Regions from separate parts of the Paenibacillus sp. O199 genome, predicted to be linked through region 1. Evidence: riboswitches for the same ligand, from Rfam matches in the RefSeq annotation. Region 1 holds a riboswitch; the other holds the start of a gene.
The links. A riboswitch is a leader RNA that binds a small molecule or an ion and turns the genes downstream of it on or off. The one in region 1 is predicted to bind S-adenosylmethionine.
Positions count from the first base shown of each region.

Region 2: another riboswitch for S-adenosylmethionine. It lies ahead of A6049_RS24005 (amino acid permease); the one in region 1 lies ahead of metA (homoserine O-acetyltransferase MetA).

Region 1 is NZ_LGRP01000004.1:263,504-269,118, reverse strand. Features, by position in the region: gene mqnC (cyclic dehypoxanthinyl futalosine synthase) at 1-385, opposite strand, end outside; gene A6049_RS08550 (trans-sulfuration enzyme family protein) at 630-1,823, opposite strand; gene A6049_RS08545 (aminotransferase class I/II-fold pyridoxal phosphate-dependent enzyme) at 1,816-3,003, opposite strand; gene metA (homoserine O-acetyltransferase MetA) at 3,028-3,945, opposite strand; SAM riboswitch class I at 4,180-4,304, opposite strand; gene corA (magnesium/cobalt transporter CorA) at 4,758-5,615, shown strand, end outside.
Region 2 is NZ_LGRP01000022.1:27,830-33,444, forward strand. Features, by position in the region: gene A6049_RS24000 (Ger(x)C family spore germination protein) at 95-1,294, shown strand; SAM riboswitch class I at 1,360-1,462, shown strand; partial or broken gene A6049_RS24005 (amino acid permease) at 1,557-2,810, shown strand; gene mmuM (homocysteine S-methyltransferase) at 2,855-3,838, shown strand; gene A6049_RS24015 (PQQ-binding-like beta-propeller repeat protein) at 4,004-5,155, opposite strand; gene A6049_RS24020 (hypothetical protein) at 5,189-5,615, opposite strand, start outside.

The DNA.
Region 1 (5,615 bases):
TGATCGCTTTGAGCAGGTCAGTGTAATAGCTAAACGGCAGATTCGGATTCGTTCCGCCTTGCATCAAAATCTCGGTACCATTTACGTCTTCGGTTTCTTGAATCTTCTGGAAAATGACTTCATCGGGAAGTACATATCCTTCGTCAGAGCCAGGTCTGCGGTAGAAAGCACAAAAACGGCAGTACACATCACACACGTTCGTGTAGTTGACGTTACGCCCAATTACAAATGTTCTGTATGGTTCGGGGTGCATGCGTTTTACAATCACATTGGCGGCGGCCCCGATTTTGTCTACTTCATTTGATTCAAATAGCTGAATCGTGTCTTCCAAGTCCAAACGTTCGCCCCGAAGGGCTTTATCTAAGATACGGTCTACCGTACTCATCGTAAAAAAGCCTCCCTCATGAAGAGAAAATATAATCACGATCCGTCCCAACTTGCTCATATAGATGAAAGTTTTGGTGGCAACATCGCATTTCTGTACTCCACATATCGTAACACAGGTTACATGTGAAAAAAAGCACCTTATGAGAAGGTGCTTTAAAAATCAATAAAAATGTTTACATATGCTATCTATTTCATTTCTTTTTCAGCGGGCTCTAACATCCGTGTTTCAATACGGTTCGATCCTACGAGTCCTGAAGTGCCTGATCCAGATCTGCAATCAGGTCATCAATGTCTTCCAGACCAACCGAGAAGCGCAGTAATCCGTCAGTTATCCCTCGATCACGACGAACCTCAGCCGGCATTGCCGCATGAGACATCATCGCAGGATAAGACAAGATACTTTCAACCGCACCCAAGCTCACGGCAACAATTGGCAATTTCACACGGTTAAGTACTGCCTTGGCCCGATCTCCCGAACCTACATCAAACGACACGACAGCGCCGTATCCGCTTGACTGACGTTCATGAGCTTCACGGCCGGGATGATCCAGCAGCCCCGGATAAAATACAGCCGTAATATCACTGCGTCCACTAAGCCATGCAGCCAGCTTCGCTGTGCTCTGTTCACTGTGTGCCATACGCGCACCCAAGGTTTTCATACCACGCATCAGCAGCCAGGATTCCTGAGCCCCGAGCACGGTTCCAAGTCCATTCTGCAATTGTTTTAGCTGTGTACCCAATGAATCCGTACGAGCAACGGCTAAACCTGCCAGCACATCACTGTGTCCGCCAAGAAACTTGGTCGCACTATGTACGACAATATCTACCCCGAGCTCGATCGGCCGTTGGTAATAAGGCGTCATGAAGGTGTTATCGAGAATGGAGATTAACTCATGTTCCTGTGCCCAGGAGGTGACTGCAGCAATATCCGTGATCCGAAGTGTCGGGTTGGATGGTGTTTCCATATAGACTGCCTTCGTATTCGGTTTGAGCGCTGCCTTCACTTCATCAATATTGGTCATATCCACAAAGGTAGTCTCAATCTGCATCCGGCTCAGAATGGAAGTAAGCAGTCGATACGTTCCTCCATATACATCTTCCGTCACAATCATGTGATCGCCTGCCGAGAACATCATGAACACACTGGAGATGGCAGCCATGCCTGAGGAATAGGCAAATCCGCGTGCCCCACCCTCCAATAATGTAATGTAATCCTCCAATGCCTGACGAGTCGGGTTACCGGAACGACTATAATCATGTTGAGGTGGATTAAAAATATCAAAATGATGGAATGTGGAAGCCTGGTAAATTGGTACACTGGAAGCCCCGGTGGTTTTATCGATTTCATCACCGAAATGCAGCAGCTTGGTATCGAACTTCAGGTCGGAATGAACATTCCGTTCATGATTGTTGGCATTATTGTTTTGCTCACTCATGATGCGTTCCCCCTTCTATCTCCTGCTGTGCAGCTGTGAGTGCATTGCCCAGATCGGCAATCAGATCTTCGGCGTGCTCGATCCCTACAGAGAAGCGCAACAGACGGTCATCTACACCTACAGCGTCACGAATTTCAATCGGAATATCCGCATGGGTCTGTACCGCAGGATAAGTCATCAATGACTCTACACCCCCGAGGCTTTCCGCAAAAGCAATCAGTTTGATGTGACGAAGCAACGGTTCAACATAACGAGCATCCTTTACTTTGAAAGAGAAAATGCCTGTATTTCCACTGGATTGTTTATTCTGTATTTCAAATCCGGGATGATCCGACAAACCAGGATGATACACTTCATTAACGGCTGGGTGCTCCAAAAGGTACTTGGCAATCGTCAAAGCATTATACTCATGCCGCTCCATGCGAAGAGCGAGTGTCTTCATGCCTTTCATCAGCTGATAGGAGTCGCTTGGAGACAACACTGCTCCAATAGAATTGTGCAGGAATGCCATTTCGGCCGACAATTCTTCCCCTTTGGTAATAATTAATCCGGCAAGTACATCATTATGACCACCCAGATACTTCGTGGCACTATGGATGATGATATCAGCACCGAGTTCAATTGGACGCTGGAAGAATGGAGTCAGTAGTGTATTATCCACAATGGTCAGCAAGTTATGGCTCTTGGCCCAGGAGCATACCGCTTCCACATCCGTAATCATCATTAGTGGATTGGTTGGTGTCTCAATAAATACCGCTTTTGTATTCGGTTGACGAATACTTTCCAGAGCTGCCAGGTCATTGGTATCTACATAACTTGCTGTCACACCAAATCGAGACAGGATGCGTTCAAGCAAACGATACGTTCCGCCGTACAGATCCAGCGATACAATCAGATGATCCCCTTGTCCAAATAAAGCGAAAATCGTTTGCAAAGCAGCCATGCCGGAGCTACAGGCAAAACCTGCATCACCGGATTCCAACGCTGCCGCTGCTTCTTCCAACACTTTACGGGTTGGATTGGTCGTACGAATATAATCAAATCCCGTGCTTTGTCCAAGCTTTGGGTGGCGAAACGCAGTGGATTGATAGATCGGAAAATTAATGGCGCCCGTTACCGGTTCATTGATAGACCCAATTTGGGCCAATCGACTTTCGATTTTCAACTTATTGTCTTCCATTGCAGCATCCTCCTGTAATGTCGATTAGATTTGCGGACCAATATCGTAAGGTGTCTCTTGATACACATAGTAATTGAGCCAATTAGAGAATAATAAGTTTGCATGTGCCCGCCAAGTGGCCGGGGGAACACGGGAAGGATCGTCATTCGGGAAATAATGTCTAGGCAGCGCAATGTCCATGCCTTTAGCTGCATCACGGTCATATTCCCATTTCAATGAAAGAGGGTCATACTCAGCATGTCCGGTTGCAAAAATCTGTTTGCCGTCTTTGGTAGCAACCAGGAAAATACCCGCTTCCTCAGATTCAGCCAATATCTCAAGGTTTTCGTTTTTTTCAATATCTTCACGTCGCACTTCCGTATGGCGGGAATGCGGGACGTTGAATACTTCATCAAATCCGCGCAGCAACTGCACATTGGATCTGTTGATCGTATGTGAGAATACGCCAAAACATTTTTCATCCAGCGGAACTTTGGGAACTCCAAAATGATGGTATAAACCCGCTTGGGAAGCCCAACATATATGCATGGTCGAAGTCACATTGGTTTTGGTCCATTCGAAGATCTCCTGGATTTCTTTCCAATAGTTCACGTCTTCAAAATCCATTTGCTCTACAGGAGCGCCTGTAATGATCATGCCGTCAAAACGGCGGTGTTCAATCTCATCAAAGGTTTTGTAGAACAAGTCCAAATATTCCTGGGAAGTATTCTTGGACGTATGAGACTTCGGATGAACCAGAACGATATCTACCTGAATTGGTGTGTTACCCACCAGACGAAGCAATTGTGTTTCTGTCGTTTCCTTTGTGGGCATCAGGTTTAATATAGCGATACGTAGTGGACGAATGTCCTGCTGGTAAGCAGATGTCTCGTCCATGACAAAGATGTTCTCTCCTGCAAGTACTTCCTTGGCAGGCAGTGTGTCTGGAATTTTGATTGGCATGGTGTTTCTAACTCCTCCTTGTGCATAAATAGATGCAGCCACTGCGGAATCGATACGATTCGCATCCGTACAGTTATAGGCTGCCATGAGCTTGCCTGCAGGCGCTGAATTGCAACCACATTGCTGGCGGCAAGCTCAAGTTCCTTAGCGAAAATCACTGCTGAGAAGTCGGTGCATATAACAAAGACCTTCCTCGGATTCCGAGAAAGGTCATATGTAAATAGATATGCGCCTCTCTCATCTCTCAGTTACAACAGTGTCACTTGGACACTTGGTCGCTGCAAGAATTAGCACCGTGCGGTATACCGCCGGTTGCCGGGTTTCATCGGGCCAGTCCCTCCACCTACTCTTGATAAGATTTCGCTTTATTCAATTGTAAATACTAGTGTGGTTCACCTTTTACTTTAAGACATTAATCCCCTCACGTCAAGGTGTAGTTCAATGTCTGTTCCTCAGGATCGGAACCGTTCATCATCCGTTGTCATACACTGCTCCAGGGCGCGAAATCGACACATTTTTGCGCTTGAAAGGACCCTGTACCAGCGGTATACTAGACAAGTGTTATAAACCCTTATGTGAGAGGTGACATATTCAATGGATGGCGACCCGAGGCCTGACTGGCAGCCGAATTCCGACAAACTGCATAGAGAATTGTTATCAGCATGCCGGCAGCGGGACGTTACTTCCGTTTGATTATAGAGCGAACGCAGTCCTGACTTCCAGGCTCCGCTGCCGACCGGCTGATCTGTTCTTTTTGCGCCCATATTGATGAAATCCGCCCATTTGGCGGGTGCAGAAGGAGTAGATGAATAATGAAAATCCGGTTGGTAAATAACGGTGTATTTATTCCGGTGGACGACATTCAGCAGGCGCTGACTCCACCAGCGGAGGGGTTTTACTGGATTGATGCCGACGTAGACGATTTGGCGGTACTTCAACCGCTGTTCATGATGCATGATCTGGCCGTGGAAGACTGTTTGAGTGACGAAGAACAACGTCCGAAGATTGAAATTTATGAGAGCCATTATTTTATTGTTATTAATAGCATTCGTTTTGATGATGAAGAGATTTTTTTACGTGCCGTCAACTTGTTCCTTGGCAGACACTTTATTATCAGTGTTACCAAACAGAAAGTCAGCGAATTGCGGACATTGAAACCGATCCTATGGGAACAGGAAATCAGTACGCCGGATAAGCTGCTGTATCTGCTGGTTGACTTGATTGTTGATAATTATTTCACCGTAGGTGACCGAATTGAAGCGCGTATCGAGAAACTAGAAGAAGACATTCTGATGCATACCAAGAAGTCTCATCTGAATGAGATCATCGGGTTGCGCAGTGAGATTTTGTGGCTGAAGAAAGTGCTGGGACCTCAGAAAGAGGTCATTAACACACTCAATAAAAAAGATCTGCGTCTTATTGATGATCAACTGCAAAAGTATTTCAGTGACATTTATGAGAATGCTGTTAAAATATCCGAAACCTTTGAGACTTATCGCGACCTGATGGGGAACTTACGAGAAGCTTACCAATCCAGTATCGCCAACCGGGCGAATGAAATTATGCGTGTGTTCACCGCCATTACCACGGTGTTCATGCCGCTGACCGTTATCACTGGCATCTATGGGATGAACTTCACGAACATGCCTGAGTTGGACTGGAAATATGGT
Region 2 (5,615 bases), on a different contig from region 1:
ATGCGGTGGGTAATTTATCCATTTACCTATTTGGAATTCTGCCTACAGTCCTGCTGTTGATTAGCATCCTCCGCAAAAAAGGAGGGAAGTACGCATGAGTCGCAAAGTCAGATTAGCGCTATTGCTGCCTGGATTAATGCTGCTGTTGTTTACCTCTGGATGCTGGAGCAGCAAAGAGATTGAGGATCTTAGTGTGTACGTGGGACTGGGTATTGATGTTGCCAAAGAGACAGAATTTGAGAAGAGTGTGAATGAACAGGGTGGACACTATCCGAAAAGGAATAATATCACAGCTACGGTTCAGATTGTTCCTAAGGGATCATCCAAGGAAGAGAGCCAGCAAGGATCCCCTGGAGCAGGGAAGTCCTATTTTAACGAACAATTAACAGGCGATTCAGTTATACAGATATTTCGTCAGTTCTCTCTGAGAAGAGACCGGCCGCTGATTGGACATCATCTGAAAGTCATCGTGGTGTCCTCCGAGGTGGCCCGGAAATTCAGACTGGATCAACTGCTTGATTTTGTGTTGCGTGATAATGATATTCGGCCAAGCTGTCTGGTTGTTGTCAGTGATCGCAGGGCACTGGATGCATTGACGTCCAACGATCCCAGTGAGATTCCTTCATTCTACCTTACCGGACTTGTGGACAATGTGTATCGTACCAATAAAATTCTGCCACCAGTGTCACTCGCCAAATTGGATGCAACCATGCAATCGGGGTCGAGCTATTTGCTGCAAAATGTCATCTCCTATGAGGGGGAACACAAGTTTTCGGGAGCGGCCATTTTTAGCGGGAAAACGAACCGATGGATCGGAAGTCTGAATCAGACGGACATGGAGGGACTATCCTGGGTACAAGGAAAAGCGAAAGGTGGAGTCGTTAAGACGTATACACACAAAGACGGCAGCACTATAACCTACGAGATTAAACACATAAAATCGAAAATTATTCCCACAGTTAAGGGCGACGATATTTCATTTCATGTTCAAATTGAATCAGACGGCTGGTTTATGGAAAATTGGACAGCTCCGGAAGCGCATGGTTCTGAGCATTATCTGGATGGTCTGGAGAAGGACTTCGGTCATATGGCTGAACAACAGGTAGATCAATTGCTTCACAAAATGCAGGATGTCTACAAGGTGGATGCAGCAGGGTTTGGCGATAAGCTGCGAATCAAATATCCACGGGTATGGAAGAAAATTAAAAATAACTGGGACGAAACGTTTAGTGAAATTCCAATCACGTATGATATTAAAGTTAAAATCACAAATCAGGGATCATCGACGGAATAAGAGAGACGTTTCTTTTTAATAGTTGACACAAGCATGATAGATCGCTATTTTTATAAAAAATCATTTTCTTATCCAGAGAGGTGGAGGGACTGGCCCTTAGAAACCTCAGCAACAGATCTGAAGGATACTGTGCTAATTCCAGCGGGTGAACAGCCTGATAGATAGGAGCGTTTGTTTTTATTTGTCAGTAACGGCGCACTCTTCAGGAAGAGTGTGTCTTTTTGTTTTGTTGTTTTCTGGATGAAGAAGTAGGGGAGCAGACATGAATAACAACAAAGATACAGGGCATTTTCAGCGCAAAATGCAGGCACGTCATGTAATCATGCTCTCACTTGGTGGTGTCATTGGTACAGGTCTTTTTCTTAGTTCGGGTTATACCATCCAGCAGGTAGGACCGATCGGTACCATTCTGTCTTATCTGATCGGAGCGATTGTCGTCTAGCTGGTCATGCTCTGTCTAGGTGAACTTTCTGTTCATATGCCAGAGACAGGGGCGTTTCATAGCTATGCGGCAAAATATATTGGACCAGCAACAGGATACACTGTAGCCTGGTTGTATTGGCTCACTTGGACGGTTGCCCTCGGTTCCGAATTTACAGCGGCCGGGCTGTTGATGCAGCGCTGGTTTCCTTCAGTGAATGTTTGGATCTGGAGCACATTGTTTGCTCTTATGATCTTCCTGTTCAACGCGCTGACCGTCAAATTTTTTGCGGAATCGGAGTTCTGGTTTTCCGCAGTTAAAGTCCTTGCAATTTTAGTCTTCATTATTCTTGGGGGCGCAGCCATGTTCGGTATTATTCCAATGGCAGATTCGGAACCTGCACCGTTTCTATCCAATATTACAGCATCTGGTTGGTTCCCCAATGTGGCTACTGCGATACTAATGACGATGCTTGCCGTAAACTTTGCGTTCTCGGGTACCGAATTGATTGGGATTGCTGCCGGGGAAACAGAGAATCCGGAGAAGACGATTCCAAAAGCGATCCATACCACACTGTGGCGTTTAATTATCTTTTTTATCGGAACGATTATTATTCTCTCGGCCTTGTTGCCTATGTCGGATGCCAGTGTATTGGAAAGTCCGTTTGTAGCGGTAATGGAGCGGGTGGGAGTACCCTATGCAGCAGACATTATGAACTTTGTTATTCTGACGGCGATTCTCTCTGCTGCCAATTCGGGCCTCTATGCATCTTCACGGATGCTCTGGTCTCTGGCTGACAAGAGAACGATCTCTCCGTGGTTTGCCAAGTTGACCAAACGCGGAGTACCATTGAATGCGCTTCTGATTAGTATGGTGGGTGGTGCACTGGCTCTGCTGTCCAGCATCATTGCGCCAGGTACCGTGTATATTACACTGGTCTCCATTTCAGGTCTGGCTGTCGTTGCGGTATGGATGAGCATCAGTGCTTCACAGTATATGTTCCGCAGACAGTATATCCGGGAAGGACATGCGGTCAAAGATCTTGTCTATCGTACGTCACTGTATCCAGCGGTGCCTATTATCTCGTTTATATTGTACAGACTAATCCCATAGAACAGATCCTGCGTGAGTATCCGGTCATGATTCTGGATGGAGCGCTGGCCACGGAACTCGAACAGCATGGGTGTGATCTGGATGATCCACTATGGTCGGCTCGTGTATTGCTCGAGAATCCAGATGTTATCGTTCAGGTCCATGCGGATTATTTCCGCGCAGGAGCCGACTGTGCAATTACATCCAGTTATCAGGCGACGGTGGAGGGGTTCCGCAAGAGAGGAATCGGCGAGCAAGCAGCGTTGGACCTTATTCGCAAGACGGTGGAACTGGCTGCACAGGCGAGAGATGACGTATGGGCAGAAGTGCAGGACGGGGGATTTGAAAACACGGCAGTCAAACCGGAGGGCAATCTGGTATTCGGAACGGCACAACAAACGTCTGATGTCTTGGAGACAGGGGTCTTGGCTCGGCCACGACCGATGGTTGCTGCATCCGTTGGGCCCTACGGCGCTTATCTAGCTGATGGATCGGAGTATGTCGGTCACTACGGCGTGTCGGATGAGACGTTGGCTGCATTCCATCGTCCGCGTATGGCGGCGCTGATTGAAGCGGGTGCTGATATTCTGGCGTTTGAGACGATTCCTTCGTTGCAGGAAGCACAGGTGCTGGTTGATTTACTGAAGGAGTTTCCTCATGCGTATGCCTGGTTATCTTTTTCTTTAAAAGACGGGACGGCAATCAGCGAAGGCACGCCGATTGAGACATGTGCACGATTGTTTGGTTCCGAGCCGCAGATTGCTGCGATTGGCCTGAACTGTGCTCCCATGGAAGTGGTGACAGAAGCCGTAAGTATTCTCAGCCGTGCCAGCGACAAACCTGTTATTGTGTATCCGAACTCGGGAGAAGTATACGATGCTGCAACGAAGACGTGGAGTGGACAGGGAACGTGTGGCAGTATGAGTGATGCTTCGGAACAGTGGGTTGCTGCGGGTGCAAAAATTATTGGCGGCTGTTGCCGCACGACGCCACATCAGATTGGTGAACTTGCAAAGAAGTGGCGGAATTAAAAGACTTGATGTAGAGTTGTACCCCGAAAAGCTAGAGATACAACCAAATATAAAGAAGCCCTCACGACCCATTACTGGATTGGTGAGGGCTTTTTCAGTGTGATTTAGCGTTAACATCAACATGAGGACATTCCTCTTGTGATGCTTTTGATGCTTCTGATTATGCTATTTAATTAACTGAGTGCTAACTAAGGTACGACCTTCGTCGCTTAGGATGTACAGACCCGTTGTGTTATTGAGAAATAGACGTTCCTTATGAAGATCAAATTCGCCATTTTTGTAAGTGTACAAAACCTTCAGGTTGTTTGTGTCCATAATTATTAGTTCTAGTTCATCTGCGTCATTCTTTTCAGATTTAAACATCAAACTTGTGCCATCCAAAGCCATATTGGGATATGATACTGGCAGGTATGCCTTCTCAGCAATTAATCTACCTGAAGATGAATATAGCTTGATTCGTTTATTTTTATAATCCACAAATATAAAACGACCTTTCAATGCAAAAAGCTCTGTTGAATATTCCTTATAAGGAAGTTGTTTTGTCCAGTTTAGCTGCCCTATGCTGTTGTAGCCTTTAAGCGTTATTGTTTTTTTGTAGATATTATAATGCAGGAATGTGCCGTCAGATAGACTCTTAATCCCATTGTAACCTTTACCACCAGTAATCGTTTTAATTTTTTGTCCGCTGGTCAGGCTAATCAAGTAAAAATCGGGATTATCGCCAAATTTACTGCCGACAATCACATCACCATGAATCTGCTGCATAAAATATGGAACCTTGAACTTTCGACTTAAATTTCCACTAGCATCGTAATAGTAGAGTACATTGCTTTTATTATCATGGGAGACTGAAATCAAATATAGACTTCCATTTTCGCCTGGAATGGCTGATTCAGCCGAGTATAGTCTCCAATCTTCTGGCGGCCCGGGCAGAGGTGCTGTCCAACGGATCTGACCTGTGGCTATATGCTTGGCACTCACTTGATTATCGGCAAAAATAAACATGTATCCATCATCGGAAAGCGTGTACTCGTCGTCCGTTGGAATCGACCAAAGGAGCTCCCCTGTTTTGGCATCTACACTGTCGATATAATAATCATTATTCTTGTCTACTTTAGTTACGAGAAGACTTTCATTCCCCATGGCATCTGTAACACTCTTCATTGAATATGAGCTTGTTGCACTCTGTCCACCGTTGGTAATATCATACCCCCATTGGAATTGCAGCAGATCTTTAGCCAGAGCTGGCTCGGATGGGATTGCAAGGAAGAAGCATAGGCTGGCTATAAGCCAATAGTTGATTCGCTTTAAACTCATGATTGGTAGACTCCTTATGTAATGTTCTCTGGATTATGGAAGTAACTGATACTTTCTTATCGTCTGCCCGTCGGAAGGCAGGAAAAATAATTCATTTTGCTTATTGAGGAACAATTCATCTTGATTAAACCTTACATCGTTCCAATCGTTCTGTGTCACCCGATAGAGCTCTCTCAGATTATTTGAATCTCTAATCACGAGTTCTATTCCCTGTTCCGTGTATTGGATGTACATAAAACTCTGTAAATCGATTGCCATTTTCAGAGGGCTATTTGGATCACCTTGCATGTAGAAGGGATTTTCATTGACTCCTGTAATGAATTTTCCATCCGAATTCATAAGCATGATATTGCCTGCGGTTTGTTCCAGATACAGCACACGATTATGGATGATAAATATCTGGGGAGGCCCTTTTTTAAAAGAAAAATCATACTTCCATTTCAAAGCTCCCGTAGGCGAG